Regions from separate parts of the Kitasatospora sp. NPDC058444 genome, predicted to be linked through region 4. Evidence: riboswitches for the same ligand, from Rfam matches in the RefSeq annotation. Region 4 holds a riboswitch; each other region holds the start of a gene.
The links. A riboswitch is a leader RNA that binds a small molecule or an ion and turns the genes downstream of it on or off. The one in region 4 is predicted to bind cobalamin.
Positions count from the first base shown of each region.

Region 1: another riboswitch for cobalamin. It lies ahead of ACFWP2_RS26505 (cobalamin biosynthesis protein); the one in region 4 lies ahead of ACFWP2_RS05250 (FecCD family ABC transporter permease).
Region 2: another riboswitch for cobalamin. It lies ahead of metE (5-methyltetrahydropteroyltriglutamate--homocysteine S-methyltransferase); the one in region 4 lies ahead of ACFWP2_RS05250 (FecCD family ABC transporter permease).
Region 3: another riboswitch for cobalamin. It lies ahead of ACFWP2_RS20785 (HoxN/HupN/NixA family nickel/cobalt transporter); the one in region 4 lies ahead of ACFWP2_RS05250 (FecCD family ABC transporter permease).

Region 1 covers NZ_JBHXLL010000029.1:20,835-28,569, forward strand. The annotation lists gene ACFWP2_RS26495 (hypothetical protein) at 1-56, opposite strand, end outside; gene ACFWP2_RS26500 (alpha/beta hydrolase family protein) at 810-1,916, opposite strand; cobalamin riboswitch at 2,260-2,393, shown strand; gene ACFWP2_RS26505 (cobalamin biosynthesis protein) at 2,501-3,514, shown strand; gene ACFWP2_RS26510 (cobyric acid synthase) at 3,511-5,049, shown strand; gene ACFWP2_RS26515 (putative cobaltochelatase) at 5,132-7,300, shown strand; gene cobO (cob(I)yrinic acid a,c-diamide adenosyltransferase) at 7,307-7,735, shown strand, end outside.
Region 2 covers NZ_JBHXLL010000075.1:3,955-11,689, reverse strand. The annotation lists gene ACFWP2_RS38705 (alpha/beta fold hydrolase) at 1-215, shown strand, start outside; gene ACFWP2_RS38700 (response regulator transcription factor) at 300-1,022, shown strand; gene ACFWP2_RS38695 (ATP-binding protein) at 1,022-2,512, shown strand; partial or broken gene ACFWP2_RS38690 (short-chain fatty acyl-CoA regulator family protein) at 2,638-3,117, opposite strand; gene metE (5-methyltetrahydropteroyltriglutamate--homocysteine S-methyltransferase) at 3,275-5,590, opposite strand; cobalamin riboswitch at 5,753-5,975, opposite strand; partial or broken gene ACFWP2_RS38680 (hypothetical protein) at 6,007-6,276, shown strand; gene ACFWP2_RS38675 (SRPBCC family protein) at 6,731-7,030, opposite strand; gene ACFWP2_RS38670 (STAS domain-containing protein) at 7,104-7,735, opposite strand, start outside.
Region 3 covers NZ_JBHXLL010000019.1:30,761-38,495, reverse strand. The annotation lists gene ACFWP2_RS20815 (hypothetical protein) at 1-252, opposite strand, end outside; gene ACFWP2_RS20810 (thioesterase family protein) at 386-1,222, opposite strand; gene nusB (transcription antitermination factor NusB) at 1,363-1,800, opposite strand; gene efp (elongation factor P) at 1,805-2,368, opposite strand; gene ACFWP2_RS20795 (M24 family metallopeptidase) at 2,447-3,553, opposite strand; gene rpmG (50S ribosomal protein L33) at 3,855-4,019, shown strand; gene ACFWP2_RS20785 (HoxN/HupN/NixA family nickel/cobalt transporter) at 4,117-5,235, opposite strand; cobalamin riboswitch at 5,266-5,479, opposite strand; gene ACFWP2_RS20780 (ArsR/SmtB family transcription factor) at 5,562-5,945, shown strand; gene ACFWP2_RS20775 (hypothetical protein) at 6,070-7,735, shown strand, end outside.
Region 4 covers NZ_JBHXLL010000003.1:150,735-158,469, reverse strand. The annotation lists gene ACFWP2_RS05255 (ABC transporter ATP-binding protein) at 44-928, opposite strand; gene ACFWP2_RS05250 (FecCD family ABC transporter permease) at 925-2,001, opposite strand; cobalamin riboswitch at 2,094-2,243, opposite strand; gene sodN (superoxide dismutase, Ni) at 2,345-2,740, opposite strand; gene sodX (nickel-type superoxide dismutase maturation protease) at 2,919-3,377, shown strand; gene ACFWP2_RS05235 (CGNR zinc finger domain-containing protein) at 3,480-4,061, opposite strand; gene ACFWP2_RS05230 (amino acid ABC transporter ATP-binding protein) at 4,172-4,924, opposite strand; gene ACFWP2_RS05225 (amino acid ABC transporter permease) at 4,972-5,946, opposite strand; gene ACFWP2_RS05220 (ABC transporter substrate-binding protein) at 5,985-6,908, opposite strand; gene ACFWP2_RS05215 (ABC transporter substrate-binding protein) at 7,328-7,735, opposite strand, start outside.

The DNA of each region.
Region 1 (7,735 bases), on a different contig from region 4:
AGCATCCGGCGGGCCAGCGGCGCCAGCTCGGCGGGTGCCGGGAAGCCCTCCGGCACGGGAACCCTGCCCCGCCCGGGAGCCGGAGCGGGCCCTCGTCGCCGGGGCACTCCGTTACGGGGGACACCCGCCCCGCCCGGCCTGCCACCGGCGGGCCGTTGGGCCGTTCCGGGGAGACGGGTCACCGTCGCACCGGTACCGATCGTCGGCGGGAGCGGGGCATCACGGTCGCGCGGGTTCCGAGACGTCACGTCGAGCAGTCTTCCCCTTGTACCGGCCTTCTGTCACATCCGGTTGTCCGTACGACCGGGCGACCGCCGGTGGCACCTCCGCAAGATCGGGCAACAGCGGCAAACCGCCTGGCCGGAAACGTGTGACCTGCCCATGCCACTCATGCCGCTCCGGTCGCCGGAATTGCCCGAGCGGTCACCGTGCGTACGGGTGGGGGGTAAGGGGTCGGGCCAATAATTGCCCCTGACATCGGGGTGGTTTTCGCGCGGGTGGCGCGAGGATTCCCCTCCGCCGACTTCCGGCGGAGGTGTCCAGAACGAATCCGGACGGACGGGGGGCGGGGTGGGGGGATCGTGCCGCACGAGAAGTCGGACCGGCCGACTTCTCGCGCGCCGCGGGCGGAATGGGGGAAACGTTCATTCGTGGACGGGGGGAAGCGTGCCGGAAAAGGCCGGCGGGGACCCACCGGAAACGCCCGCAGGAGGAGGGGGGCGGGGGTGCGGCCCGCGGGTTCCGCGGGGCTTCGGGGCTTCGGAGCTTCGGGCCTTCGGGCCTTCGGGTCCTTCCCGATGGGAATCGCCCTACAGCAGCGGCGTGAGCCAGCGGCGCAGGAGTTCGGTGTAGCGGTCGGGAGCGGTGTTCCAGAGGGTGGCGTGGTCGGCCCCGGGGAAGGGCTGGAGGCTGACCACGTCACGACGGGCGGCGGCCAGCTTCTCGGCGGTGCCGAAGGGCGCGATCCGGTCCTCGGGGCTGTGCAGGAGGAGGGTCGGCACCCGCAGGTCGGTGCCCGCGGCGATGCGGCCGAAGTCGGCGAGGTCGACCCCGGTGCGGCCCTCCGCGGCCAGGGCGCCGAGCTCGGCGGCGACGCCCTGGAAGCCGGCCCGGGCGGCGTCCCGGCGGGCGGAGGCCGGGAGGTCGAGCACCGGCGAGTCGAGGATCAGGCCGCTGACGGCGTGCGGCCAGGCGGTGCGGGCCGCGGTCTGGAGGACCATGGTCGCGCCGAGGGACCAGCCGTAGAGGATCACCCGGCCCGCGCCGCTGTCGAGCGCCAGCCGCACCGCCGACTCGATGTCGCGCCACTCGGTCTCGCCGAAGTGGCTGAGCCCGTCCGGGGAGGCGGGGGCGCCGTCGTCGCCGCGGTAGGTGACGGCGAGGGCCGGCAGGCCGAGCCGGTCGAGGACCGGGAGCACCGGGAGGGTCTGCTGGCGGTCGGCCTCGGGGCCGTGCACCAGGATCACCCAGGTGCCGCGTTTGCCGTCGAGCTGCCAGGCGGGAAGGGCGCCGAGCTCTCCGTCCGCGGTGGTGTCGGCGAAGGCGAGGCCGAATGCCCCGGTGGGGTCGCCGAGGTGGACGCGGGGGGTGAAGCGGACCTCGGTGCCGGGGGCGAGGGTGCCCCGGTCGGCGCGGACCAGCCGGCGGGTGACACCCGACTCGTCGCTGTGCAGGACCTCCTCGACGACCGCGTGCCCGCCGTCCGCCCACTCGACCGCCCAGCGGCCGGGGCGCAGGCTCTCCGGGGCGCGGGTGAAGGTGACCCGGCCGGGGGCGAGTTCGCGGACCAGGACCGGCCCCGACTCCTGGACGGTGGTCTCCGGACGGACCATCCGCTCGGAGGCCCGACGACCGATCACCAGCACGGCGGCCCCGACCGCGGCGGCCGCCACGACGGCGGCGGTTCCCCAACGCATTTCGCTCCCCGCTCTGTTGCTGACGGACCGGACGGTGTTCGAGCACCAGTTCACCGGCGCCCCACCCGCCCGGCCACCCGGCTGGGCCGTCCGGGTCACCCGGGCGGCGGCCCGACGGTGCCCAGGAGGTACCGGAAGCGGGCGGTGAGGGCGCCGGCGGCGGGGAGCGGTGCGGGGGCGACGCGGGGGGCGGTGCGGCCGGCCCGGCGGCGGAACGGTGCGGGGGCGGTGCGGGCGTCCCACGGGGCGTCAGCACTGCCCGCGTGTGACCAACCCCTCCGTGACCTCGGTTGACTCCCGGTTCGGGCGCGTGATGGGATCCTGGGGCCAAACGGAGGCATGGAGAGGAAGCCGGTGGAATTCCGGCGCGGTCCCGCCACTGTCACCGGGGAGCACGCTCGGAACATCGCCACGGCGGGCCGTCGACGGCCGCTGGAAGGCTCCGGGAGTGCGTCCGACCCGGAAGCCAGGAGACTCTCGCCCCCGTCACGTCGATCCAGGGCGCGGACCCTGAGTGAGGACACGCACGCGATGCAGGCTGCCCCGCCCTGCCGGACACCGAGCCGCCTTCCGTCGTGCGCCCGATGACCGCGCTCGCGCCCTCCACCTCTTCGCGCAGACCGGCCCGAACTCCGGGCCCGTCGGTCCGCGCCGCCGCGTTCGCGCTCGGCGCCGCCGCGGGCTACGCCGCCGACGCCCGCTTCGCCGACCCGCGCCGGGGCCACCCGGTGGCCGTCTTCGGCAGCGCCGCCACCCGGCTGGAGCGCCTGCTGTGGCGCGACGACCGCGGCGCGGGAGCCGGGTACACGGCGCTGTGCGTGGGCGCGGTCGCGGCGGGCGCGCTCGCCCTGGACCGTACGGTGGGCCGGCGCCCGCTGGGCCGGGCGGCGCTGGCGGCGGCCGCGACCTGGACGGTGCTCGGCGGCACCTCGCTGACCCGGGAGGCGCGCACCATCGGCCGCTCGCTGGCCGCGGGCGACCTCGAGGCCGCCCGGGAGCGGCTGCCGCACCTGTGCGGGCGTGACCCGAGCGCGCTGGACGGGCAGCAGATCGCCCGGGCGGTGGTCGAGTCGGTGGCCGAGAACACCGCCGACGCCGTGGTGAACGCGCTGACCTGGGGCACCCTGGCCGGCACCCCCGGCCTGCTGGCCTTCCGCGCCGTCAACACCCTGGACGCCATGGTGGGCCACCGCTCGCCGCGCTACGCCCGGTTCGGCTGGGCCTCGGCCCGGCTGGACGACCTGGCGGGCTGGCCCGGTGCCCGGCTGACGGCGCTGCTGACGGTGGCCGCCGCGCCCGAGCCCCGTACCGCCTGGCGGGTCTGGCGGCGCGACGGCTCCGCGCATCCGAGCCCGAACGCGGGACAGGCCGAGTCGGCGTTCGCCGGGGCGGTGGGCGTCCGGCTGGGCGGGACGCTGCGGTACGGCGAGCGGGAGGAGCACCGGCCCGTCCTGGGTGCGGAGCTGCGGCCGGTGACGGTCGACGACATCGAGCGCGCCTGCGCGCTCTCCCGGCGGGTGGGCGCACTGGCGCTGGGTACGACGGTCGCGGGGCACGTCCTGCTGCGGACGCTGCTGAGGAAGAGGGGACGGGCATGAGCAACGCGCTGCTGGTCGCGGGGACGACCTCGGACGCGGGCAAGAGCGTGGTGACGGCCGGGATCTGCCGTTGGCTCGTCCGCCAGGGCGTACGGGTCGCGCCGTTCAAGGCGCAGAACATGTCGCTCAACTCCTTCGTCACCGCCGACGGCGCCGAGATCGGCCGCGCCCAGGCGATGCAGGCGCAGGCCGCCCGGGTGGAGCCGGAGGCGGCGATGAACCCGGTGCTGCTCAAGCCGGGCGCGGACGGCCGCAGCCAGGTGGTGCTGCTCGGCAGGCCGGTGGCCGAGGTGGGCGCGCTGGACTACCGGGAGCGCAAGCCCGTCCTGCTGGAGCGCGCCCTGGAGTGCCTGGCCGACCTGCGCCGCCGCTACGACGTGGTGGTCTGCGAGGGCGCGGGCTCGCCCGCCGAGATCAACCTGCGCGACCGCGACATCGCCAACATGGGCCTGGCCACGGCCGCCGCCCTGCCGGTGGTGGTGGTCGGGGACATCGACCGCGGCGGGGTCTTCGCGGCGATGTACGGGACGCTGGCGCTGCTGTCGGCGGAGGACCAGCGGCACGTCGCCGGCTGGTTCGTCAACAAGTTCCGCGGCGACGCGCGGCTGCTCGCGCCCGGGCTGGAGATGCTGCACGAGCTGACCGGCCGTCCGGTGCTGGGCACCCTGCCGATGCTGCCCGGGCTCTGGCTGGACGCCGAGGACTCGCTGGACCTGTCGACCGTGGTGGACCGGGCGGACGGGCCCGGACCGCTCGGCGCGGACGTGCTGCGGGTGGCCGTGGTGCGTTTCCCGCGGCTGTCCAACTTCACCGACATGGACGCGCTCGCGCAGGAGCCGGGCGTGCTGGTGCGCTGGGCGACCCGGCCGGAGGAACTGGCCGACGCCGACCTGGTGGTGCTGCCCGGCACCCGGGCCACCGTCGCGGACCTCGCCTGGCTGCGCGAGCGCGGCCTGGAGCCGGCGCTGAAGGCGCGGGCGGCGGCCGGGCAGCCGATCCTCGGGGTCTGCGGCGGCTACCAGATGCTGGCGCACTCGATCGTGGACGAGGTCGAGTCGAAGGCGGGCGCCGTCGAGGGCCTCGGTCTGTTGCCGACGCGGGTGCGGTTCGGCGCCGAGAAGGTACTGGCGCGGCCCGTCGGCGAGGCGTACGGGCAGCGGGTGGAGGGCTACGAGATCCACCACGGGGTGGTCACCGTCGAGGGCGGGGACACCTTCTTCTCCGACGGCCGGGGGCGCGGCCTGGACGGCTGCCGGGTGGGCTCGGTCCGGGGCACGACCTGGCACGGCGCGCTGGAGAACGACGGGTTCCGCCGCGCGTTCCTGCGCGAGGTCGCGGAGTTGTCGGGCCGCGCGTTCGTCCCGGCCCCGGACACCTCCTTCGCCGCGGCGCGCGAGGCCCGGCTGGACCGGCTGGGCGACCTGATCGAGGAGCACGCCGACACCGACGCGCTGTGGAAGCTGATCGAGGGCGGGGTGCCGGCGGCCGGATCGCTGCCGTTCGTGCCGCCCGGGGCCCCTGGGAGTGACGCATGAGCCGGGCAGGGCGGCAGAGCCGGACGGGATCACCGGGCCGGGCAGGAACGCGGAAGCGGATACGACTGGAGTGGGGTACGGCATGAGTGACGTCCGCTATCCGTTCACCGCGATCGTCGGCATGGCCGACCTGCGGCTCGGGCTGCTGCTGAACGCGGTCTCCCCGGCCGTGGGCGGCGTGCTGGTGCGCGGCGAGAAGGGCACCGCGAAGTCGACCATGGTGCGCGCGCTGGCCGGCCTGCTGCCGTCCATCGCCACCGTGGACGACTGCCGCTTCGCCTGCGACCCGGCCGCACCCGACCCGCAGTGCCCGGACGGGCCGCACGTCTCCCCGTCCGCTTCCGAACGGCCTTCCCAGCTGGTCGAGTTGCCGGTCGGCGTGGCCGAGGACCGAATCGTCGGCTCGCTCGACCTGGAGCGGGCGCTGGCCGAGGGCGTCAAGGCGTACGAGCCCGGACTGCTCGCCAGGGCGCACCGCGGCGTGCTCTACATCGACGAGGTGAACCTGCTCCAGGACCACGTGGTGGACCTGCTGCTGGACGCCGCCGCGATGGGCCGCTCCTACGTCGAGCGCGAGGGCGTGTCGGTGCGCCACGCGGCCCGGTTCCTGCTGGTCGGCACGATGAACCCGGAGGAGGGCGAGCTGCGGCCGCAGCTGCTCGACCGGTTCGGCCTGACCGTCGAGATCGCCGCCACCCGGGACCCGGCCGAGCGCGCCGAGGTGGTCCGCCGCCGGCTCGGCTACGACGCGGACCCGGCCGGCTTCGCCGCGCGGTTCGCCGAGGACGAGCGGACGCTCGCCGAACGCATCGTCGCGGCACGGGAGTTGCTGCCCAAGGTCGAGCTGACGGATGTGGCGCTGCGTCAGATCACCGCCGTGTGCGCCGCGTTCGAGGTGGACGGGCTGCGCGCGGACATCGTGATGGCCCGCACGGCCGTCGCACTGGCGGCCTGGGACGGGCGCACCGAGGTGCTGGAGGAGGACGTCCGCAAGGCCGCGCAGCTGGCGCTGCCGCACCGGCGCCGCCGCAACCCCTTCGACGCGCCGGGGCTGGACGAGGAGCAGCTGGACCGGACGCTGGAGGAGCACGCGCAGCCGGAGGACCCCGAGCCCGAGGACGACGGGCCCGGCCCGGACGGCGACGGCGGACCCCAGGACGGCCCGGACGGGGGACCGGAGGACGACGGCCCGGGGGGCGGCCCCGACGGCGGCGGCGCGCCCGAACCGTCCGACGGCGGCCCCGACGGACCCGCCTCCGAGGCGCCGGCCCCCGAGGCCCCCTCGCCCGAGGGCACCGAGGAGCCCGCGCAGTCGCCCGTACCCGCCCAACACCCCGCCCCCGCACGGGAGTCGGCGCCGGTCGCGGCCGGGGACCCGTACCGGACCCGGCTGTTCACCGTCAAGGGCACCGGGCAGGGCGCCCAGGGCCGCCGCTCCCCCGCCGAGACCACCGGCGGGCACACCATCCGCGCCCGCCGCCCGCAGGGCGCGCTCGCCCGGCTGCACCTCACCGCGACCCTCCAGGCCGCCGCACCGCACCAGGTGGCACGCGGGCGCAGCGGGCGGGCGCTGGTGGTGCACAAGGACGACTTCCGCGAACAGGTGCGCCAGGGACGGGAGTCCAACCTGGTGCTGTTCGTGGTGGACGCCTCCGGGTCGATGGCCGCCCGGCAGCGGATGACCGCCGTCAAGGGCGCGGTGCTGTCGCTGCTGATGGACGCCTACCAGCGCCGCGACAAGATCGGCATGATCACCTTCAGGGGCGCGGGTGCCGAGCTGGCGCTGCCGCCCACCTCCTCGGTGGAGGTCGGCGCGGCCCGGCTGGAGTCGCTGCCCACCGGCGGGCGGACCCCGCTGGCCGCCGGCCTGCTGCGCGCCCACGAGGTGCTGCGGGTGGAGCGGCTGCGCGACCCGAACCGGCGCCCGCTGCTGGTCGTGGTCACCGACGGCCGCGCCACCGGCGGACGGGACGCGCTCGGCCAGTCCCGTCGCGCGGCCGCGCTGTTCGCGGCGCAGGGCACGGCGAGCGTGGTACTGGACTGCGAGTCCGGCCCGGTCCGCCTGGGCCTGGCCCGCACCCTGGCCGGGCTGCTCGGCGGCACCGCCGTCAGCCTGGACGAGCTGCGCGCCGAGGGCGTGGCCTCGCTCGTGCGCCAGAGCCGTTCCGAGAACCGCGGTGCCACGTCGACTGCTTCGATTGCTTCCCCTGCTTCCACTGCTGCGACTGCTCCGATGCGAAAGGCGGCCTGAGCCGACATGCCCAAGGGTGTCCCCGAGAGCGTCCCCGACGACGGCCTGACGACCCGTCAGCGCCGTACCCAGCCGATCACCGCCGTGCACACCGGCCCCGGGAAGGGCAAGTCCACGGCCGCGTTCGGCATGGCGCTGCGGGCCTGGAACCAGGGCTGGTCGGTCGGGGTGTTCCAGTTCGTGAAGTCCGCCAAGTGGAAGGTCGGCGAGGAGAACGCCCTGCGCGTGCTCGGCGCCTCCGGCGAGGGCGGCACCGTCGACTGGCACAAGATGGGCTCCGGCTGGTCCTGGATCCAGCGCTCCGCCGAGCAGGAGATGTCCAGCGAGGAGGCGGCCAAGGAGGGCTGGGAGCAGGTCAAGCGGGACCTCGCGGCCGAGACCTACCGCTTCTACGTGCTGGACGAGTTCACCTACCCGATGCACTGGGGGTGGATC
Region 2 (7,735 bases), on a different contig from region 4:
ACACCAACACCCCCGAGGTCAACTCCCGCCTGTCGGCGGCCCAGTTCCTCCACAGCTCCTTCGTCTCGGTACCCAACAGCGGACACCTCCCGGAGATGGAGTCCACCGGCTGCGCGCTGGAGATCTCCGGCAGCTTCATCCGCACCGGCGAGGTCGGCGACACCTCCTGCCTGGCGCAGATCCCGCCGGTCACCGTCGTCCCCGTCCCGCACTGACCCGCTGACCCGCTGACGCGCTGACCCGCTGACCCGCCACACCCGACCGGAATGACCACACCCGCCACCAGCGAAAATGACGCCATGACAGATCCCACCGCCACCGCCCGGCGCACCATCCTGGTCGTCGAGGACGACCCCGGCGTCCGCAGCACCCTCGACCACCTGCTGCGCTTCGAGGGCTACCGGGTGCTCACCACCGCCGACGGCCAGGAGGCCCTGGAACTCCTGGAGCACCGGCGCCCCGACCTCGCGGTGGTGGACGTGGTCATGCCCCGCCTCGACGGCCTCGCGCTGTGCCGGATGCTGCGCCGGCGCGGCGACCGCCTGCCCGTCCTGGTCCTCACCGCCCGCCACCAGCTCGGCGACCGGGTCGCCGGGCTGGACGCGGGCGCCGACGACTACCTCGCCAAACCCTTCGCCACCGAGGAACTGCTGGCCCGGATACGCGCCCTCCTGCGCCGCACCGAGCCTCCCCGCGCCGAGGACAGCGAGGACACCGGCAGTGCCCGCCTCGCCCTCGCCGACCTCGCCCTCGACCCCGCCGCCCGCCTGGCCCACCGCGGCACCCGCCGGCTCGACCTGACCAAGACCGAGTTCGACCTGCTGGAGCTGCTCCTCCGCAATCAGGGCACCGTCCTGACCCGCCACCAGATCTACCAGCGCATCTGGGGCTACGACTTCGACACCGACTCGCGCTCGCTCGACGTCTACGTCGGCTACCTGCGGCGCAAGACCGAGGAGGACGGCGAGCCCCGGCTGCTCCACACCGTGCGCAACGTCGGCTACACCGCCAGGACCGCCTGATGCTGCGCACCAGGATCGGCCTCGTCGTCCTCGCCTCCGTCCTGCTGGCGATCGCGGTGCCCGTCACCGCCGCCTACCGCGGCGTCAGCACCCTGGTCTCCGACCAGCTCGACCGGAGCCTCCAGGACCGGGCCGACACCGCGCTCGCCGCCCTGGATCTCGGGCGCCTGCCGCCCGCCAGGCCTGACACCGTCGAACAGTTGTTGCCCGCCGACGGCACCGCGCGCCCGCTGACCCCAGGCGGCCCCGCGCTGCCCGTCTCGGCCCGCGCCCTGGAGGTGGCCCGCACCGGTCAGGGCTCCCACCAGGAGGACGTCACCGTCGACGGCACCCCCTACGGCCTCCTCACCCGGGCCCGCCCCGACGGACAGGGAGCGGTGATGGTCGGCCAGACCTACGCCGGGGCCGCCGAGGTCGACGAGGCGTTCCTGCAACGGATCACCGTCACCAGCGCGGCCGCGGCGGCCTCCTGCGCCCTGCTCAGCTGGCTCGTCATCGGCCGGATCCTGCGACCGGTGCGGCGCCTGGCCCGCGCCGCCGAACACATCACCACCACCCGCGACCTGGCCACCCCACTACCCGCCGCCGGACGCGACGAGGTCGGCGGCCTCACCCGGGCCTTCGAGTCGATGGTCGGCGCACTGCGCCGCTCCCGCGAGCAGCAACAGCGCCTGGTCCAGGACGCCAGCCACGAGCTTCGCACCCCGCTGACCTCGGTGCGCGGCTGCGCCGAACTCCTCCAGCGGGCCCGCGGCCGGCTCGCCCCCGAGGACGAGGAGCAGATCCTCGCCACCCTGGTCACCGAGACCGTCGCACTCGATGAAATCGTTCGCGAGCTGGTCGAGTTGGCCACAGACAGACAGAACGCGGAGGACCCGGAACCGCTCGACCTGCCGGCCGTCGCCGAGGACAGCGCCCGGCGATTCCGCCGCCGTACCGGCCGCGAGATCGCCGTCACCGTCGAGGGCCCCGTACCGGTGCTGGCCCGCCCACGCGCACTGCAACGCTGCGTGGACAACCTGGTGGGCAACGCCGTCAAGTTCAGCCCGGACGGCACCCCGGTGGAGATCCGGGTCGTCGGCACCCGGTTGTCCGTGCGCGACCACGGGCCCGGCATCGCCCCCGGCGACCGGCAGGCCGTCTTCGAGCGCTTCTTCCGCGCCGCCGGTACCCAGGCCACCCCGGGCTCGGGGCTGGGCCTGGCCATCGTCCACGACCTCGTCGCCGCGGACGGCGGCACCGTCTTCCGACCGCCGCCCCCGGCGGCGGCGCCGAGGTCGGCTTCCACCTGCCGCCGGCCCCTCAGCACCGACCGCCCGTCGGGGAGCCAGGCGCCGCCTCGCGCTGACGAGCCTGCGGAACCGTCCCGCACCCACGTCCACAGGGGGCACCAGGCCACGCGACAACGCGGTCCGCGCCCTGCCCATGAGCCCGGCCCCCTTCCCGGCCGGTCCTGGAGGGGGCCGGGGCGAGCGACACAGTCCTGGTGATCACACCGCGCCGCGGACCGGACCGGTGCGCCTGCGGCGGTCGGCCGTCGGACCCGCTCCGCGGAAGGGGCAGCGCTGCGGGACACGACGGCGCCGAAGGTCCACCGGAGTTCCGCTCCCGGCCCTCAGTCCTGAGGACCGGGCAGCGCCGCGTAGGGGACGAAGGTGCTGGTGCGCTCGTCGACGGCCAGTGGGCGGCCGATGGCCGGGGCGGAGCGCTGCGGGCAGGCCGGGCGTTCGCAGACCTTACAGCCGAGGCCGATCGGGGTGGCGGCGCTCTCGTCGCCGAGGTCGAGGCCGGCCGAGTACACCAGTCGTCCGGCGTGGCGGATCTCGCAGCCGAGGCCGATGGCGAAGGTCTTGCCGGGGCGGCCCCAGCCGCCGGGTGAGCGGGTGACGGCGCGGGCGGTCCAGAGGTAGCGACGGCCGTCGGGCATGACGGCGACCTGGACGTGGACCCGGCCGGGTGCGGCGAAGGCGTCGTAGACGTTCCAGAGCGGGCAGGTGCCGCCGGTGCGGGAGAAGTGGAAGGCGGTGGCGGACTGCCGCTTGGAGACGTTCCCGGCCCGGTCGACGCGCACGAAGGAGAACGGCACCCCGCGCAGGCCGGAACAGCCGGCGCAGCTTGGCGTGGGCGAAGATCTTGCGCCCGGCAGGACGTGCCATGGTGCGACGCACCCTCTTCTCTCCTCGACGGGGCGAACCACCGGGGCGGGTGCAGCACACGGTCTGCACCCGCCCGTTCGGTCTCGCGTCGGTGCGTCAGTCGGCGAGTTCCTCGCGCAGGCGGCGGGCGGCGGCGACCAGGCTGTCCAGGGAGGCGCGGGTCTCCGGCCAGCCGCGGGTCTTCAGGCCGCAGTCGGGGTTGACCCAGAGCCGCTCGGCCGGGATCGCGGCGAGCCCGGCCCGCAGGAGGGAGACGACCTCCTCGGTGCCGGGGACGCGCGGGGAGTGGATGTCCCAGACGCCGGGGCCGACCTCGCGCGGGTAGCCGGCCTCGGCGAGTTCGCCGGCGACCTCCATGTGGGAGCGGGTGGCCTCCAACGAGATGACGTCGGCGTCGAGTTCGTCGATCGCGGTCATGATCGCGCCGAACTCGGCGTAGCACATGTGGGTGTGGATCTGGGTGTCGGCGCGGACGCCGGAGGTGGCCAGCCGGAAGGCCTCGGTGGCCCAGTCCAGGTAGGCCGGGCGGGCGGCGGCGCGCAACGGCAGGGTCTCGCGCAGCGCCGGTTCGTCGACCTGGACGACGGCCGCGCCGGCCGCCTCCAGGTCGGTGACCTCCTCGCGCAGGGCGAGGGCGACCTGCCGGGCGGTGTCGGCAAGCGGCTGGTCGTCGCGGACGAAGGACCAGGCGAGCATGGTGACCGGGCCGGTGAGCATTCCCTTGACCGGGCGGTCGGTCAGGCCCTGCGCGTAGCGGAACCAGTCGACGGTCATCGGGTTCGGCCGGGAGATGTCCCCGGCGAGGACCGGCGGGCGCACGTACCGGCTGCCGTAGGACTGCACCCAGCCGTGCCGGGTGGCGAGGTAGCCGGTGAGCTGCTCGGCGAAGTACTGGACCATGTCGTTGCGCTCGGGCTCACCGTGGACCAGGACGTCCAGGCCGGCCTTCTCCTGGTACGCGATGACCTCCCGCACCTCGGCCTCCATCCGCTCCCGGTAGGCCGGGGCGCCGATCCGACCCGCCGTCAGATCGGCCCGGGCGGTGCGCAGTTCGGTGGTCTGCGGGAAGGAGCCGATGGTGGTGGTCGGCAGCAGCGGCAGGCCGAGCCGGGCGCGCTGGGCCTCGGCCCGTACGGGGTAGGGCTGGGCGCGGCGGGTGTCATCGGCGGTGACGGCGGCGGCGCGGGCACGGACGGCGGGGTCGCGGGTGATCGGGGAGGTGGCGCGGGAGGCGAGGTCGGCGCGGTTGGCGGCGAGTTCGGCGGTGATCGCGCCGGTGCCCTCGCGCAGACCGCGGGCGAGCAGCGCCGTCTCGGCTGCCTTCTGCTTGGCGAAGGCCAGCCAGCGGGCGATCTGCGGGTCGATGTCGCGTTCGAGGGTTGCGTCGATCGGCACGTGCAGCAGCGAGCAGGAGGGCGCGACGTCGACCCGGTCGGCGAGGCCGAGCAGGGTGGCCAGGGTGGAGAGCGACTTCTCCAGGTCGTTGATCCAGACGTTGCGGCCGTCGATCACCCCGGCGACCAGCCGCTTGCCGGGCAGTCCGCCCACTGCGGCGAGGTCCTCCAGGTTGGCGGCGGCCGGGCCGGTGAAGTCCAGGGCCAGGCCCTCGACCGGGGCCTTGGCCAGCACCGGGAGCGCCTCGCCGAGCCGGTCGAAGTAGCTGGCGACCAGCAGCTTGGGCCGCTCGGCGAGAGCACCCAGCTCGCGGTAGGCCCGGGCGGCCGCGTTGAGCTCGGCCGGGGTGCGGTCCTGCACGAGCGCTGGCTCGTCCAGCTGCACCCACCCGGCGCCGGCGGCCCGCAACTCGGCCAGCAGCTGGGCGTACACCGGCAGCAGGCGGTCCAGCAGGGTGATCGGCCGGAAGTCGGCGGCCACCCCGGGCGCCGGCTTCGCCAGCAGCAGGTAGGTCACCGGCCCGACCAGCACCGGCCGGGCGCGGTGGCCGCGCAGCAGCGCCTCGCGCAGCTCACCGACCGCCTTGGCCGGGTTCGCGGCGAACACCGTGTCCGGGCCCAACTCCGGCACCAGGTAGTGGTAGTTGGTGTCGAACCACTTGGTCATCTCCAGTGGTGCGACGTCCTGGGTGCCGCGTGCCATGGCGAAGTAGCCGTCCAGCGCATCGGCCTCGACGGCCTCCCGGTGGCGGGCCGGGATCGCGCCGAGGGCCACGGTCGTGTCCAGCACGTGGTCGTAGAGCGAGAAGTCCCCGGTCGGGACCTCCGCGATGCCGGAGTCGGCGAGCTGCTGCCAGTTCCCGCGGCGCAGGTCGGCGGCGGTGGCCAGCAGGGCGTCGGCGGTGACCGTGCCCTTCCAGTACCCCTCGATGGCCTTCTTGAGCTCCCGGCCCCGGCCCTGGCGGGGGTAGCCGTACACGGTGGCCACGGACGCCGCTGCTGCGGACTTCGTCGTCAAGGGACTCTCCTTCGCGAGTCTGTCTCCTCAAGTACCCGGGGACGGGCGAGGGCGCGAAGGGATGACGAACCGGGCGGCGGCCGTCACGAGACGTACGGGCCTGATCCGCCTGGTATGGTCGCCGACCCGCCCACGAGGTCACCGGATAGCCGCAACGCAGGTCGTCTGCGTGCGGGCAGTGGCAGGTCTTCGGACTCGCGGGCACGCCCACCCCATGAAGGGCGGACACCTACTGGCCGTCGCTTCCCAGACCCTCCCGGGCCCAGTGCGTATGACGGCGGTCGTTCCCACTCACCGCTGCGGGGCAGTCCCGGATTCCCACCGGGTTCCCTCTTGCGACGCGCCTGCCTGGCGGACAGGGCGAACCAACTGCCTGATCAGCTTATGCGCAAACAGCCGGGACTGACGCGGAGATCATGGAACATGTCCGCATGATGAGACCCCGTCGCGGCTGGCGGCCGACGGTCAGGTGCGCGGCGAGGTGCCCGGCGTGCGTGGCAGGGCGCGGCGCGAATGTCCGCGATCATCGCCGCCGGAGCCGACCACAACCTCGCCCTGGTCGGCCCGCCGAACAGCAGCACCAAGCCGACCAGCGGCACTGCGCGGTCAAGGCCTGGGGCTACAACGCCACCGGCCAGCTCGGCGACAACAGCACGATCAACCGCAACACCCCGGTCGACGTACAGGGCGGCTGGTCCGGCGGCGTCTCCCGGATCGCGGCCGACGGCAACCACAGCCTGGCTATCACCGGCAGCGACGACAAGCTCAGTGCCTGGGGCTCCTGGAATGGGCGGGGAGGACCGACGCCTGATCAGTCGTCCGTCCGGCTCGGCAGGTCGAGGACACCATGCGGGTCAGCTGTCCACGACAGGGCATTCAGGAGCTGCGCGGGGTCGGTCCGCCCGGGGTCGGGAAGTCCCGCATCCGCTCGGCGGCCGAGCGCCCGGGAGGCGGCAGGCGGTCCCCGGGGCGTTGAGCGGGCGGCTGGTGGCGGGCCGGCCGGTCGAGGCCTCCTTGGTCTCCCGTGCCCTGGCCGCGAGGTCGCGCGGTTCGGCCTCGCGGCCAGGGCCCGTACGGCCGGGAAGAGCCGCGCCTCCTCGTCGCCGGCGTGCCGGATCGCCAGGACCTTGCCGTGCCGGGTCATGTCTTCTCCTGGTCCGAGGGATTCCTCGGGTGCGCGAACGCGTACCCGGGCTCGGCGGGCACCCGTCGGGCCCGAGGCCACGCCGGATCGGAGGTTCCTGATCCGGCATGGCCCCGGGCCGTCGACCGGCCGTCGGGACCACCGATGCTGGTCCGCCAGTGGTTGTGACGGTCGTCCAGCTGGGTCACCGAGTCGACGCCCTCCATGAAGCGCGGGAACTCCTCGAACAGCGTCCACTGGTTGTAGGCGGTGTGCACGGGGACATCCACGTCCACGGACTCCTTCACCATGCTCATCCGGGTCTCCTCTCACGGTGCGTCCGGGGCATCCCGGCCGCACCGTGCGCCTGCCCCAGCACCGCCGGCCCAATCATGTGTCCCGGAGGGCATCCTCGATGGTGGCGTGGACGTCGAACAGCCCGGCGGTGTCGGTGAGTTCCAGGACCCGCAGCGTCCGCCTGGACGGAGCGACCAGCACCAGCCGGACTCCGTCCGCCAACGCGCGCCGACGGGCACCGAGAAGCAGGTTGAGGCCGGTGGAGGTGAACAGCTCCACACCCGCCAGGTCGACCGCGAGCAGGACGGGACGCCTACCGAGCGCGGCGTCGAGTGCCCGGGCCGCGACGGGCTCGCTGTCCAGGATCATGTCGCCGGTGAAGGAGCACACGAACGCGCCACCGACCCGGACGGCCTCCGACGTCAGACAGGGCGGGACCGCCTCCTCCTCGAGCGGAGGGCTCGGCGACACGGGCACCCCGGCGCCACTCTCGGGGGCTTCCCGCTCAGCTCCTGCGGAGGCGATGCGCTCCAGGTCACGCCACAGATCGAGCGCCTGCTCGCGAAGGCCTACGGCAGTGCGTTCGCCGGCTTGGAGCGACACCAGGTAGGCGTCGATGCTTGTGATCGAACGGCACACCTGCCGGCGCAGTGGTTCCGCACAGGCGCAGACGCCCTGTTCACCGGCCTCGCAGGGCGGGCCGAGGCGTTCGGCCAACACGGATC
Region 3 (7,735 bases), on a different contig from region 4:
GACGCTGTCGAACCGCTCCAGCGCCTCGGCCAGCAGCTCGGCGGTGTCGGCCAGGTAGCGCTCGTGGTCGGGGGCGTCGGAGATCCCCCAGGCCCGGGCCCGGGCGAAGTCCGCGGCGTTGGTGAGCACCCCGATGACGAAGGCCTGCTCGGCGCCCTCGGGCCGCCGAGGCCGGTGCGACGCCCGTACCGCGGGCCGCGAGCCGCCGGCGGTGCAGTCGGAGTTACGGCGGGCGCGACCCTTTTGACTCATCGGTGGCTCCTGGCTTCAGGGGTGGACGGTCGGCGGCAGGCATGCCGCTGACCGTCTTTCTCCCCATCCGCGCGCGCCGCACACGTACGGCGTGTCACAGGAATGTAACCACCGGTAATACGGGGGCGGCGGATCAGGCCGCCGGGGCCGGCCGGGGTGCCCGCGCCAGCTGGCGGGACTGGGCGACCAGGCGGCCGGACTCGTCCCAGACCTCCGCGTCCTCCTCGAAGTAGCCGCCGGCCAGGTTGCGGGTGGCGTGGGTGACCCGCAGCCAGCCGGGCACGGGCCTGGCCCGCAGGTGGACGGTCAGCTCGATGGTGGGCGCCCAGCCCGGCAGCCCGAGGTCGAAGGTGACCGGCGGCAGCGCGTCGGCGACCAGCAGGAGCAGCAGCGGGTCGGGCTCCCGGCCGTCGGCGAGCCGGAACCAGCCCTGGATCCGCCCGTTGCCGGAGGGCTGCCCGAGCGCCCAGCCGACGGTGGCCGGGTCCAGCCGCAGGTCGAACCGCTCCAGCAGGGCGGCCTGGGTGATCAGCTCCCTGGGCGCGTGCTCGACGCCGATGCACTGGTCCGGCGGCGGCAGCTGCGGGGGCCGCGCGCTGGTGCGCACCTCGCCGTCGGCGGTGGCGAGGTCGCCGTGGCTGGCCACCACCCGCAGCCGCTCGACGCCGTCCTGGCTGAGCGAGGCGGTGCCGGTGGACAGGCCGCGGCCGGTGCGCAGCACCTCGGTGCGGACGGTGGCCGGGCCGGGGGTGGAGGCGGACAGGTAGTAACCACTGATCGAGATCGGGTCCGGGTGGGTGCCGTGCTCCAGCGACAGCGCGTGTCCGGCGACGGCGAGCAGCAGTCCCCCGTTCACCCCGCCGCCGATCTGCCAGCCGGCGCCGAGCTCGGCCTCGTAGCGGCCGGCCTCCTCGGGGTGCCTGGTCAGGGCGATGCCCTGGTCGAACTCGCTGCGGATCGCCGTGGTCATGTGGGGGCCTGCCCTTCAGGCGTGGTTCCGGACGCCAAGTTACTGGCGAGTAGGTCCACACCCTACGCCGATCGGGTGAAACGCGAAACGGCCGCCGGACACCTGTTCGGGTCCGGCGGCCGTCCGCGAGGTCGACCTGACTACCGGCGGATGCTCGGCTTCAGCTCCAGGAAACGGGCGAGCATGCCGTTGACGAAGGCCGGGGAGTCGTCCGTGGAGAACTCCTTGGCGATCTCGACGGCCTCGTCCAGGACGACGGCGTCCGGGACGCCGTCCTCCCAGATCAGCTCGTACGCACCGAGCCGCAGGACGTTGCGGTCCACGATCGGCATCCGGTCGAGCGTCCAGCCCACGGCGTACTGCTCGATCAGGTCGTCGATGCGACGAGCGTGCTGGACGTACCCCTCGATGAGCTCCATGGTGTACTCACCGACCTGCGGGGTGCCCTCGTCGGGCTTGGGCTCGCGGGCGCGGGCCACCCAGTCGGCGAGGACCTGCTGCGGGTCGACCCCGCGGTGGTCGGCCTCGAAGAGGATCTGGAAGGCCCGGGTACGGGCCTTGCTGCGTGCGGCCGACACGGACTTACTTCACCCGGCCGAGGTAGCTGCCGTCGCGGGTGTCGACCTTGACCTTCTCACCGGTGGTGACGAAGAGCGGGACGGCGATCTCGGCGCCGGTCTCCAGGGTGGCCGGCTTGGACCCACCGGTGGAGCGGTCGCCCTGGACGCCCGGCTCGGTGTGGGCGATGGTCAGCTCGACGGCGGCCGGGAGCTCGATGTACAGGACGGCGCCCTCGTTGGTGGCGACCAGGGCCTCGAAGCCCTCCAGCAGGTACTTGGCGGCGTCGCCGACGACGGCCGGCTCGACGGTCAGCTGGTCGTAGGTGTCCATGTCCATGAACACGAAGTTCTCGCCGTCCTTGTACGAGAACTGCATGCCGCGCTTGTCGACGTTGGCGGTCTCGACCTTGGTGCCGGCGTTGAAGGTCTTGTCGACGACCTTGCCCGTCAGGACCTCCTTGAGCTTGGTACGCACGAAGGCCGGGCCCTTGCCGGGCTTGACGTGCTGGAACTCGACGACGGACCAGAGCTTGCCGCCCTCCAGCTTGAGGACCATGCCGTTCTTGAGATCGTTCGTGGAAGCCACGGGCGCACTAACTCCTGTATAGCTGTCAAGGAACCAAGGGGTTGCGTCCTGCCGCCCACGGCCCTCGGGGGGCCGCGGTCACAGGGCGAGGAGCTCCTTGGTGGTGATGGTGAGCAGCTCGGGCCCGCCCTCTTCGAGGGGGCGCACGACGAGCGTGTCCTCGATCCGGACGCCGCCCTTGCCCGGGAGGTGGACCCCCGGACCGACGGTGACCGGTACGCGGCTGTCCAGTTTACCCATGTCCGACGGACCGAGGCGCGGGGCCTCCCGGATCTCCAGCCCGATGCCGTGACCCACCGGGTGCGGGGAGGCCTCGGTGTGGCCCGCCGCCTCCAGGACCTGCCGGGCGGCCCGGTCGGGTACGCACTGCTCCACGCCCGGTCCGAGCGCCTCCCGCCCGGCCCGCTGGGCCCGGAAGACGAGCCGGTGCAGCTCCACCTGCCAGGGCGCGGGGGCGGCGCCGATCACGAAGGTGCGGGCGGTGGAGACGCCGTAGCCACGGTACTGGGCGCCCATCACCACGGTCAGGAAGTCGCCCTCCTCCACCCGGCGGTCGGTCGGCTGGTGGGCGGGCTGGCCGGAGTGGCTGCCGGTGCCGACCGAGACCGGGAAGGCCGCCCGGTCGGCGCCGTGGTCGATCATCCGGCGCTCCAGCTCCATCGCCAGGTGCCGTTCGGTGCGGCCGACCAGGATCGACTCCAGCAGCTCGCCCAGCGCCTGGTCGGCGATCTCGGCCGCGATCCGCAGGTCGGCGATCTCGTGCTCGTCCTTGATCACCCGCAGCCGCTCGACCGTCTGGCCGAGGTCCACCAGCCGGGCCCCCTCGGTCAGGCCCCCCACCGCCCGGTGCCGGCTGACGGTCAGGTCGTGCTCCTCCACCGCCAGGCCCGCCACCCCGGACCGCGCGGCGACGACCGCGGCGGCCAGCGCGGTGTCCGACCCCGCCGGCACCGGCAGCCGGGCGACGTCCGGGGCGATCAGGTGCTCCCCGGTGTCGTCCGGCGGCAGGTCGTCCGGCAGCGCGAGCAGCGCCCGCTCTCTGGTCAGCAGCAGGCTGGCCCCGCAGGGCGCGCAGCCCGTCAGGTACCGCACGTTCGCCGCACGGGTGATCAGCGCCGCATCGGCCCCGGCCGCACTGCAGTGCTCCCTCACCCGCTCCCGCCGCCCCGCGTACGCATCCGCCATGCGTCGAGCCTACGAACCCCCGGCCCGAAGCGCCCGCCGAGCACCCCCGGCAGAACCCCCAATACCCCTTGCGCGCCCCCCTGCGCGACCGCGCCGTCCGCCGCCCTCGCCGCCCCGCCGCCCCGCAGTCCGGGAATGGGCCGGACCGGGCCCGCGTTGGAGCGGGTGGCGCCAGATGGAAACGACATCCGTTTCGGTGTACGGCCTCGATCCGACGCCGAGGCCCGACACCCCGGCCCCAGCCCGACACCCCAGCCCCCAGCCCCCAGCCCCCAGCCCCCAGCCCCCAGGAGGACGCCCGATGGCCCGCAGCGAACTTCGCCCGGTGATCAAGCTCCGCTCCACCGCCGGCACCGGCTCCACGTACGTGACCCGCAAGAACCGCCGCAACGACCCGGACCGGCTGGTCCTGCGCAAGTACGACCCGGCCGCCGGCCGGCACGTCGACTTCCGTGAGGAGCGCTGAACCCCGACCCGGGAGGACTCCTCCGCGGAGTCCCGGAGAACGGACGACGGCGCCTCCCCGAACCCCGGGGAGGCGCCGTTCGGCGCGTCGCGCGTGCTCAGGCCTGCTGGTCCGGCGTCCAGCGCTGCTCGACCCGGGCGAGCTTCCAGTAGCCGATCGCCACCGCCCAGACCACCACGAACAGCCCGGCGATGGCGTAGCCGACGTTGTCCAGCGAGATGTCGGCGATGAACCCGCTGACCGGGTCGGTCAGATCGAGCTTCTCGTGCAGCACCCCGACCAGCTCGATGGTGCCGATGACGAAGGCCACCGCGATCGACAGCCCGGTGATGGTCAGGTTGTAGTACACCTTGCGCACCGGGTTGGCGAAGGCCCACTGGTACGCGAAGTTCATGAACGTCCCGTCCAGGGTGTCGAACAGGCTCATCCCGGCCGCGAACAGCAGCGGCAGGCAGGCGATCGCGTACCAGGGCAGCCCGGAGGCCGCGCCCGAGCCGGCCATCACCATCAGGGTGACCTCGGTCGCGGTGTCGAAGCCCAGGCCCAGCACCATGCCCACCGGGAACATCTGCCCCGGCCGGGTGATCGAACGGGTCGCCCGGTTCAGCACCCGGGCCATGAAGCCGCGCGAGTCGAGGTGCGTCTCCAGCTCCTTCTCGTCGAACTGCCCGGCCCGCATCGAACGGAACACCTTGACGATGCCGAGCAGCGCGGCCAGGTTGAGCGCGCCGATCAGGTAGAGGAACACGCCGGAGGTGGTCGTCCCGATCACGCCGAGCCACTTGTGGGTGGCCGACTCGTCGTCCATCAGCGTGTTCGCCAGCTGGGCCCCGCCCGCCACCAGGGCGGCCATCAGCACCACCATCGAGGAATGCCCGAGGGCGAACCAGAAGCCCACCGAGACCGGCCGCTTGCCGTCCGCCATCAGCTTGCGGGTGGTGTTGTCGATCACCGCGATGTGGTCGGCGTCGAAGGCGTGCCGCATGCCGAGGGTGTACGCGGTGATACCCAGGCCCACCCCGAAGACCTGGGTACCGACCGCGTACTTCTCGGGTGCGACCAGGAAGATCAGCGTGCCGAAGGCCACCACGTGCATGGCCACGATCACGGCCATCAGCCCGGCCGTTCGGACGGTGTCCTCGCGCCGCCACTTGAAGCTGGGCAGCACGGAGGGGGCCGGCTTCGCCCCGGCGGCAACGGTTTCGGGCAGGGTCATCTGCGGATCACGCTCCAGCACCTCGTGGAAAACCTCGTGAGATGCCGTGGCCGGTCTCCTGGCTTACGGGACGCCCGCACCCGCCTTCCCAGGCGCGGGAGGCGCCCAGTGGCTCGATGGGTACGGACGACGCTCCTCCGCGGACGAAGGAACGACCCGATCACAGTGGCGAGGGCCGCTCCGGGCTGGGACCCCTGAGGGTCCGTCACCGGTCTTCCCGAGCACCACGGCGGGGAACACCGTAGGGGCCGCGCCCCGACCCGTGCAAGGCTGCGCACCTGCGCAGGTGTCCAGGATCACAGGCCGCCGCCTGCGAGAATGCCCCCATGCATCTCGTACCGGCCGACCGCGCGGGCCACCGCACCATCGACGGACACCGGGTCTGCGAGGCCATCGCCGCGATCGGCGACCCGGCCCACGTCCGGTCCTGGGCCGAGCGGTTCTCCCTGCTCGCCGACCCCGGCCGGCTCGCCCTGCTGCTCGCCCTCCACCGGGCCGGCCCGCTCGCCGTCTCCGACCTCGCGGTCGCCACCGGCATGCGCGACCCCGCCGTCTCCCAGGCCCTGCGGCTGCTCCGCACGGCGGGCGTGGTCACCGGCGACCGGGACGGACGGGTGGTGCGCTACCGGCTCGTGGACGAGGCCATGCGCCCCCTCCTCGACGAGTGCGCCGCCGCCGAACACCACGAGCCCACCGCGGCCACCGGCTGACCCGCCGACCCGCCGACCCGCCGACCCGCCGACCCGCGGCCACGGACCGACCCGCTGACCCCCCGATCCCCTGACCGGCACTCGGAACCGCGCCGCGAGCGGAGCGGATGAGTACGATCATGGTGTGCCGTCCCACCCCCACGCCTGGCCCGCCGACCGGTGGAACACCCGACCGGTCAGGGCCCGCGTGCTGGCGGTCGCCCGCACCCTCACCTCGGCCACCCGGGTCCTGGACGTCCTCACCCTGCTGAGCCCGGACGGCGTCGAGCGCTACTTCACCGTCAACCCCGGCTCCGCCTTCGCCGACCGCGCCCTGGACGAGTACCTGCACGGCCTGCCCGGCTTCACCGTGCTGGACTGGGAGGACGCCGTCCGCCGCCGCTTCGACCTGGCCGTCGCCTGCGCCGTCCACTCCTCCATGCACCGGCTGGACGCCCGCCTCGTCGTCCTCCCGCACGGCGCCGGCTACAACCGCCTGGTCACCGAGTCCACCGGCGACACGGTCAGCTCGGCCGGCCTGTCCCGCAACGAACTCACCCACCGCGGAAGGGTGTTCGTGGACGTCCTCGGGCTCTCCCACCCCGAACAGCTGGACCGGCTGCGGACCTCCTGCCCCGAGGCGCTGGACGTCGCCCGGGTGGTCGGCGACCCGTGCTTCGACCGGATGCTCGCCAGCCGGCGCTCCCGGGACGCCTACCGCACCGCGCTCGGCGCCGTCGACGGCCGACGGCTCGTCGTCGTCAGCTCCACCTGGAGCGAGCACTCCTTATTCGGCCGCCACCCCGACCTGCCCCAGCGGCTGGTCCGCCAACTGCCCGCCGACGAGTACACGGTGGCCGTCGTCCTGCACCCCAACGTGTGGAGCCGCCACGACCCCGAGGCACTGCTCGACGACGCCCGCCGGATGGGCCTGCGCCTGATCCCGCCCCACCAGGGCTGGCAGGCCGCGCTGGTCGCCGCCGACTGCGTGATCGGCGACCACGGCTCGGTCACCGTCTACGGCGCCGCCCTGGAGCACCGCACCCTGCTCGTCGCCACCGGCGCCGCCGAACTCGACCCGCACTCCCCCGGCTACGCCTTCGGCCAGGCCGCACCCGCCCTCGACCCGGACGCGGACCTCGCCGCCCAGCTGGAACCGGCCCTCGCCGCCCAGGACCCGGCCGGCCTGCGCGAGATCACCGACCGCTCCCTCGCCCACCGCGGCGAATCCGCCCGGGTGCTGCGTCCGCTGCTCTACTCCTTCCTGGACGACCTGGACGAACCCCGGGGCGAACCGGCCCTGCCGCCCTATCCCCGGCCCGTCCCCTGCCCCGGGGGCACCGAACGGCCCACCGCGTACGACGTCCAGGGCAGCACCGACGGCACGGAGGTGAGCCTGCGGCGCTACCCCTTCGACCCGCACGACCACACCCCGCGCGGCTTCCACGCCCTCACCGACGAGCACCCGGGCGACGCCCTGCGCTACACCGCCGAAGTGCTCGCCCGCACCGAGGCCCACGCCGAACGCCCCGCCGCCCGCTGGCTCGCCGACACCGCCGCCGAACTGCCCGGCCTCGCCGTCGCGGTGGCCGCCCTCGGCCCGGCCCGCCACCTGCTCCGGCTGCGCACCGGCCCGCTGCTGGAGGCCCGCGCCGAACCGGACTGGGGCCGGCCCGACCCCGGCCTCGACCCGCTGCTGCTCGGCTCCGCCGTCGCCTGCTGGCTCGCCGACGGCGGCGACCCGGCCGGCCTCCCCGAGCACGGGCTCACCGTCCGCACCGGCGGGCACCGCACCCGGGTGTCGTTCCGTA
Region 4 (7,735 bases):
CGTGGTCGAGTGGGGTCGTCGGGGTCGTCGGGGTCGTTCGAGGTCAGGGGAGCCGGTCGAACAGCAGCTGGAGGGCGCCGGTCTCCGGGTGCCGCACCGGGGTGGCGCGGACGCCGAACACCTCGGCCAGCAGGGCGGGGCGGAGCACCTCGTGGGGCGGGCCGGAGGCGACGATCCGGCCGTCCCGCAGCACGTAGAGCAGGTCGCAGTGGCCGGCCGCCAGGTTGAGGTCGTGCAGCGCGGTGAGCACCGTCGGTCCGGCCTCGCGGGCGAGCGCCAGCACCTCCAACTGGTGGGCGATGTCGAGGTGGTTGGTGGGTTCGTCCAGCACCAGCAGGCGCGGCTCCTGGACCAGCGCGCGGGCGAACAGCACCCGCTGCTTCTCGCCCCCGGACAGGCTCAGGAAGCCGCGTTCGGCGAGGTGCCCGGCCCGGACCTTGCGCAGCGCCTCGGCGCAGCGCTCCTCGTCCCCGGCGGACGGGGCGCCGAACCCGCGGCGGTGCGGCAGCCGGCCCATGGCGACCACCTCGGCCACGGTGAAGTCGAACCCGGCGGAGTGCTCCTGGGTCAGCGCGGCCACCCGGCGGGCGGTGTCGCGGGCGGTGAGGGCGTGCAGGTCGTCGCCGGCCAGCCGCACCACGCCGCCGGCCGGCCTGAGCACCCGGTAGACGCAGCGCAGCAGGGTCGACTTGCCGCTGCCGTTCGGGCCGATCAGGCCGACCACCTGACCGGCGGCGGCCGCCAGGCTCACCTCGTGGACCAGCCGGGTGCCGGCCAGCTCCACCGAGACGGCGTCGACCGCGAGGTCCTCGGCCCGCTCCGGGGCCGGTCCGGTCGGTCCGGTCGGTCCGGTCGGTCCGGTCGGTCCGGTCGGGTCGGTCAGATCGGTCGGGTCGGTCGGGTCGGTCAGGTCGGTCGGGTCGGTCATCGGGCACCTCCGAAGGACTGGCCGCGGCGGCGCATCATCAGCAGGAAGGCGGGCACACCGAGCACCGCGGTGAACACCCCGACGGGCAGTTCGGCCGGCGCCAGCAGGGTGCGCGAGGCGATGTCCACCCAGACCAGCAGCAGCGCCCCGGCGAGCGGCGCGATCACCAGCACCCGGCGGTGCCCGGCGCCGACCAGCATCCGCGCCACGTGCGGCACCAGCAGCCCGACGAAGCCGATCGCCCCGCTGACCGCGACCACGGTGCCGGTGACGGCGGCGGTCACCACGAACAGCTCTCGGCGCAGCCGGCCCGGGTCCACGCCGAGCGAGGCGGAGGTCTCGTCGCCCATGGCGAGCGCGTCCAGCCGTCCGGCGGCGCAGGCCAGGTGGACGAGGCCGGCCAGCACCGTGACGGCGGCGATCGGCACCGAGCCCCAGGTCGCGCCGCCGAGGCTGCCGAGCAGCCACATCATGGCGTCCCGGGCGGCCTCGCCGCGGTCGGCGGCGAAGACCATCAGGGTGGTGGTGGCGGAGAAGCCGTAGGACAGGGCGGTGCCGGTGAGCACCAGGCGCAGCGGGGTGAGCCCGTACGCGGTGCGGGCGGCGAGGTAGACGAGCGTCATGGCGGCCAGGGCGGAGCCGAAGGCGGAGACGGAGATCGCCCACACCCCGAGCGCGGCGAAGGCGCCGAACAGCAGGACGGCGTTGGCGCCGACGGCCGCGCCGGAGGAGATGCCGAGCACGAAGGGGTCGGCCAGCGGGTTGCGCACCAGGGCCTGGACGGCGACCCCGCAGGCGGCCAGCCCGGCGCCGACCACGGCGGCCAGCACGGTGCGCGGCAGCCGGATCTCCCAGACGATCGCGTACGCGGAGGCCTCGTCGGCGTCCAGCCGGCCGCCCGTCAGGCCGGCGCCCAGCAGCCGCAGGACGCGGGGCAGGCCGAGCCCGGAGGAGCCGAGGGCGACCCCGCAGACCAGCGACAGCAGCAGGGCGGCGCCGAGGCCGACGGCGAGCGGGACGACGGGTATGCGACGAGCGGGCGGGCCGACTGCGCGGTCGACGGTGCGGGTCACGGGTGCGCCTTGCCTCGGGCCGCGGGTGCGCCGGGGCGGGCGCGGGCCGCGGGCGTGGCGGGGCGCCGTTCCCCTCGCAGTCCACGGCGAGTTGTCGGGAGTTCGGCGGCCGAGGGCGATCGGGCTGGCGCGGCCGTACGGGGTGGTACGGGCCGTGCTCACCGTTGCGGGTCAGCGCCGGATTCACACCGGACTTCCCCCTCGGACGCCCTGGCAGCATAACAGCCACTCAGGGTAGGCAACCCTTACCGGGGTCGGGGCGGGGCGGGCCGCGGGCCGTGAACGCGCGACCGCCCCCGGCCGGCGGTGCGGACGGGGGCGGTCGGGTGGCGACGCGTCAGGCTCAGGCCTGCTTGGTCTCCCAGAAGATCTTGTCGACCTCGGCGATCAGGTCCAGCAGGGCCTGGCCGGTGGCCGGGTCGGTGGACGCCTTGGCGGCCGAGGCGGCCTTCAGGGTGTCGTTGATCAGCTGGTGCAGCTGCGGGTACTTCTCGAAGTGCGGGGCCTTGAAGTAGTCGCTCCACAGCACCGAGATGTGGTGCTTGACGGCCTCGGCGCGCTGCTCCTTGATGATGATGGCGCGGGCGCGGAAGTGCGGGTCCTCGTTGGCCTGGTACTTCTCCTGGGTGGCCTTGACCGACTCGGCCTCGAGCTTGGCCTGCGCCGGGTCGTACACGCCGCAGGGCAGGTCGCAGTGGGCGTGGGCGGTGGCGCGCGGTGCAAACAGACGAGAGAACATGGGAGTCCTTCCTTAGATCGTCTTCCCGCGCCCGAGATTACCCTTCCGGTCTTCCGGTTTCGCGATCGGGCGGTGGGCCTAGGGCAAAAGGCGGACCAGGAACCGGGGTAATCCGGACATCGGACCGGTGACGGTCCGTACGGCAGACTGGGGGGCGGACGGAGCGGGAGGAGGAGCCGTGGCGCGGAGCACGCGACCGGAGGGCGCCGGAGCCGGGGGGCGCGAGCGGGGCGGTGCGCTGCCGTTCGGGCTGGTCGACGTGGCGGGGCCGTCGATGGTCCCGACCCTGCGCGAGGGCGACCAGCTGCTGGTCCGCTACGGCGCGCCGATCCGGCCGGGCGCGGTGGTGGTCTTCCGGCACCCCTTCCAGCAGGACCTGCTGGTGGTGAAGCGGGCCGCCGAGCGCCGGGCCACGGGCTGGTGGCTGCTCTCCGACAACCGGCCGGTGGACAGCGACAGCCGCAGCTACGGCGCCGTGCCGGACGAGCTGGTGCTCGGCCGGGTGCTGCTGCGGCTGCGCCCGAGCCCGGTCTGGCTGGCGCCGGGGCGCCGGCTGGAGCGGCTGCTGCTCACCCCGCGGCTGGCCCGGGTGCCGGGCCTCTCCCGACGGCTCGGCGTCTGGGTCGAGGAGGTCTAGGCCCTGCGCCCGGGGTCCTGCACCCCGGCCCTGACCCCGGCCCTGACCCCGGCCCTGACCCCGGCCCTGACCCCGGCCCTGCGCCCGGCCCTGCGCCCGGGGTCAGTCCCGGGCCGCCGCCTCCGCCTCCTGGCGCTTGCGGGCCCGGTAGGCGGCCACGTTGGCGCGGGTCGCGCAGCGGTCCGAGCAGTAGCGGCGGGAGCGGTTGGTCGAGGTGTCCAGGTAGGCGTTGCGGCAGGGCGCGGCCTGGCAGATGCCGAGCCGGTCGGCGCCCAGCTCGGTGAGGTGGACGGCCAGGCCCATGCAGGCGACCGCGGTGAAGTGCGCGGTGGCGGTGGGGGAGTTGTCGGCCAGGTGCAGGTGCCAGCGCGGCCGCCCGGCGTCGTCCAGGTAGTCGTGCCCGGAGACCAGCGGGCTGACGGGGTACTCCATCAGCAGGCTGTTCAGCAGGTCGACGCCGCGGGTCTCGTCCCCCTCGGCGGCGGCCTCGAAGACGCCGCGCAGCCGGGTCCGCACCGCCCGCAGTCGGGGCAGGTCGGACTCGTCGGCGAGCGCGGCGGCCCGGGCGGAGTCCGAGAACAGGCCGCGCACGGCCTCCACGGAGGTCAGCGTGTCGGTGCCGCGCTCGGGCTCCTCGGTGTTCACCAGCCGAACGGCGAGATCGGCGTAGGCGGCGAGCTCCACAGGGGTCCTTCCAGATTCGGTAACGGGCTGACTGCATCCAGCCTATTACCTGGGCGGGGCAAACGTCGGCGCCCGGCAGGAGCGGCCTGCCGGGCGCCGACGGTTCGGGCTCAGAGCACCTTGGACAGGAAGGCCCTGGTGCGCTCGTGCTGCGGGTTGGTGAGCACCTCGCGGGGGTTGCCGGACTCGACCACCACACCGCCGTCCATGAACACCAGCGCGTCGCCGACCTCGCGGGCGAAGCCCATCTCGTGGGTGACGACCACCATGGTCATGCCCTCCTCGGCGAGGCCGCGCATGACGTCGAGGACGTCGCCGACCAGCTCCGGGTCGAGCGCGGAGGTCGGCTCGTCGAAGAGCATCAGCTTGGGCTTCATGGCCAGCGCGCGGGCGATCGCCACGCGCTGCTGCTGGCCGCCGGAGAGCTGCGAGGGGTAGTTCCTCGCCTTGTCGGCGAGGCCGACCCGCTCCAGCAGGACCATTCCGCGCTCGCGGGCCGCGGCCTTGCTCTCGCCCTTGACCTGGACCGGCGCCTCCATGACGTTCTCGATGGCGGTCATGTGCGGGAACAGGTTGAAGCGCTGGAAGACCATGCCGATGTCGCGCCGCTTGAGGGCGACCTCGCGGTCCTTGAGCTCGTGGAGCCGGTCGCCCTTCTGGCGGTAGCCGACCAGCTCGCCGTCCACCCAGAGGCGGCCGCCGTTGATCTGCTCCAGGTGGTTGATGCACCGCAGGAAGGTCGACTTGCCGGAGCCGGAGGGGCCGATCAGGCAGAACACCTCGCCCTGCTTGACCTCCAGGTCGATGCCCTTGAGCACCTCGACCGGGCCGTAGGACTTGTGCACGTTCTCGGCGCGGACCATGGGCTCGGCGGAGGCCGCGGCGCCGGCGGGGGTCTTGGTCAGATCGGTCATACGTGACCACCTCCCTCGAGCCCCGGGACGACGTCGGCGGTCGTCTTCGGGGCGGGCTTCCCGGCGAACAGGCCCCGCAGTCGCTGCAGCGGGGTGGGCGGGAGGGTGCGGTTGGAACCTCGGGCGTAGTGGCGCTCGACGTAGTACTGACCGATGGTCAGCACCGAGGTGAAGAACAGGTACCAGAGGCTGACCACGATCAGCAGCGGGATGTTCTGGTAGTTCCGGGAGTAGATCACCTGGCCGGCCCGGAAGATCTCCTCCAGGGAGATCACGGAGACCAGCGAGGTGGTCTTCAGCATCGAGATGGTCTCGTTGCCGGTCGGCGGGATGATCACCCGCATGGCCTGCGGCAGGACGATCCGGCGCATGGTCTGGAACCGGCTCATGCCGAGCGCGTGCGCGGCCTCGCTCTGGCCCTCGTCCACCGACTGGATGCCGCCGCGGACGATCTCCGCCATGTAGGCGGCCTCGTTGAGGCCGAGGCCCAGCAGCGCGGCGACGAAGGTCGGGATCAGCACGTTGGTCTGCTCGGACCAGAACTCCGGCCCCCACGGCACGCCGATCGACAGCTTGGCCCAGATCAGGCCGAGGAAGTTCCAGAACACCAGCTGCACCAGCACCGGGGTGCCGCGGAAGATCCAGATGTAGACCCAGGCGACGCCGGCCAGCAGCGGGTTCGGGGACAGCCGCATCACCGCCAGGACGATGCCGCCGACCACACCCATGAGCATGGCGAGCACGGTCAGTTCCAGCGTCACCAGCAGGCCGTGCATGATGCTGTCGTGGAACAGGTACTGACCGACGATGTCCCACTTGAAAGCGGGGTTGGTGAAGAGGGCGCTCAGCAGCATCGCCGCGAGTACGGCGATGACGACGGCGCCCGCCCAGCGTCCGGGGTGGCGGACGGGAACGGCCTTGATGGTCTCAGGCCGCCCCTTCTCCGCCGTCCCCTTGTCCAAAGAGTTCACGGTGTGGCCTCGGGGGAGAAGATGGAGCGGACGAGGGATCAGGCGGCGCCGTTGACGACCGACTTGTCGATGGCGCCGGCCTCGACGCCCCACTTGGTCAGGATCTGCTTGTAGGTGCCGTCGTCGATCAGCGACTGGACGGCGCCCTGGATGGCCGGGGCGAGCTTGGAGCCCTTGGCCAGGGCGACACCGTAGGGGGCCGTGCCGTAGGTCTCGCCGACCTTCTCCAGCTGGCCGCCGGACTGCTTGATCGCGTAGTCGACGACCTGGGAGTCGGCCATCATCGCCTGGTCGCGCCCGGAGACGACGGCGTTGGTGACGTCCGTCTGGAGGTCGAACTTGTCGCCCCCGTTCTGGATGCCCGGCTTGCCGGCCTTGGCGCAGTCCGGGTCGCGGGTGTCCTTGATCTCGTCGGCCTGGGTGGTGCCGGTCTGGACGGCGACCTTCTTGCCGCAGAGGTCCTTGGGGTCGATCTTCTCCGGGTTGCCCTTCTTCACCGCGACGGCGCTGCCGGAGTTGAAGTAGGTGACCATGTCGACGATCTGCTCGCGCTCCTTGTTGTCCGTGAAGGACGACATGCCGAGCTGGAACTTGTTCGACTGGATGCCGGGGATGATCGCGGTGAAGCCGGAGTCCTGGACCTCGGCCTTCAGCCCGAGCTTGGCGGCGATGGCGTTGGCCAGGTCGACGTCCATGCCGATGATCTTGCCGCTGTCGTCCTTGAACTCGTCCGGGGCGTACGACGCGTCCGCGCCCACCACGAGCTTGCCGGCGGACTTGACGTCGTCCGGGACGAGCGCGGCCAGCTTGGCGTCGGCCTTGACCTCGTTGACGGTGGCGGAGGCGTTGGGGGCGCCGCCGTTGTCGCTCTTGCTGCTGCTGCAACCGGTCAGCACCAGGGAGACCGAGGCGGCGACCACACCGGCTGCGAGGAGCCGGCTGCGCTGGGTACGGGTGGTCATGAGGGGGATCTCCATCCTGGGGGAGAGAGGTCGGGCGGAGCGCGCCGCGGGAGCGGCGCACCGGAACGGCGAGCCGCGCGGCTCGGTACGGGTGCGTGTCGCCGTACGTCGTCGTACGTGCGGGCCGGGTCGTGCAGTTGCCCGGGCGCGGGGGGAGCCGCCCGGGGTTGTACGAGGTACTGCTTCCGCCACCCTCCGCCGAGGTGGACGTTGACCGGACGGCCTCGGCCGGCGGCCGACTCGATCCGAGATGGGGGGAATCCTGCCATCTGATGACAGTCAGGTGGCCCTCATCCAGATCAAAATCGGATAACGAGGGGTCGCACTGTCCGCTATTCGGACTTATTTCGTGCCCCTGTCACTCTGCGCATAGGTATGCGGACCGGTCCGTGCCGTACCCGGCGCCCGCCCCCGACCGCTCAGATGCCCCCGTTGACCACCGCGTTCTGCGCCGCGCCCGCGCTCACGTTCCACTTGGCCAGGATCTTGTCGTACTCGCCGCTGCGGATCAGCTGGTCGATCGCCTTGGCCAGTACGTCGCGCAGCTGGTCGTCGTCCCTGCGCAGCGCGATCCCGTACGGGTTGGAGGTGGACTGCCCGCCGGTCACCTCGAAGCGGCCGCCGCCGTCGGTGGTCTTCGCCGCGTAGGCGGCCACCGGGAAGTCGTTCAGGCCGGCCGCGGCGGCGCCGGAGGCGACCTCGGCCAGCGCCTTGGCGTCGGTGTCCACCTTGTGGGGGGTCAGCGGGCGGCCGGCCCGGGTGCAGACGGACACCTGACGGGTGACGATCTCGTCCTGGGTGGTGCCCTGCTGGAGCGCGACGGTCTT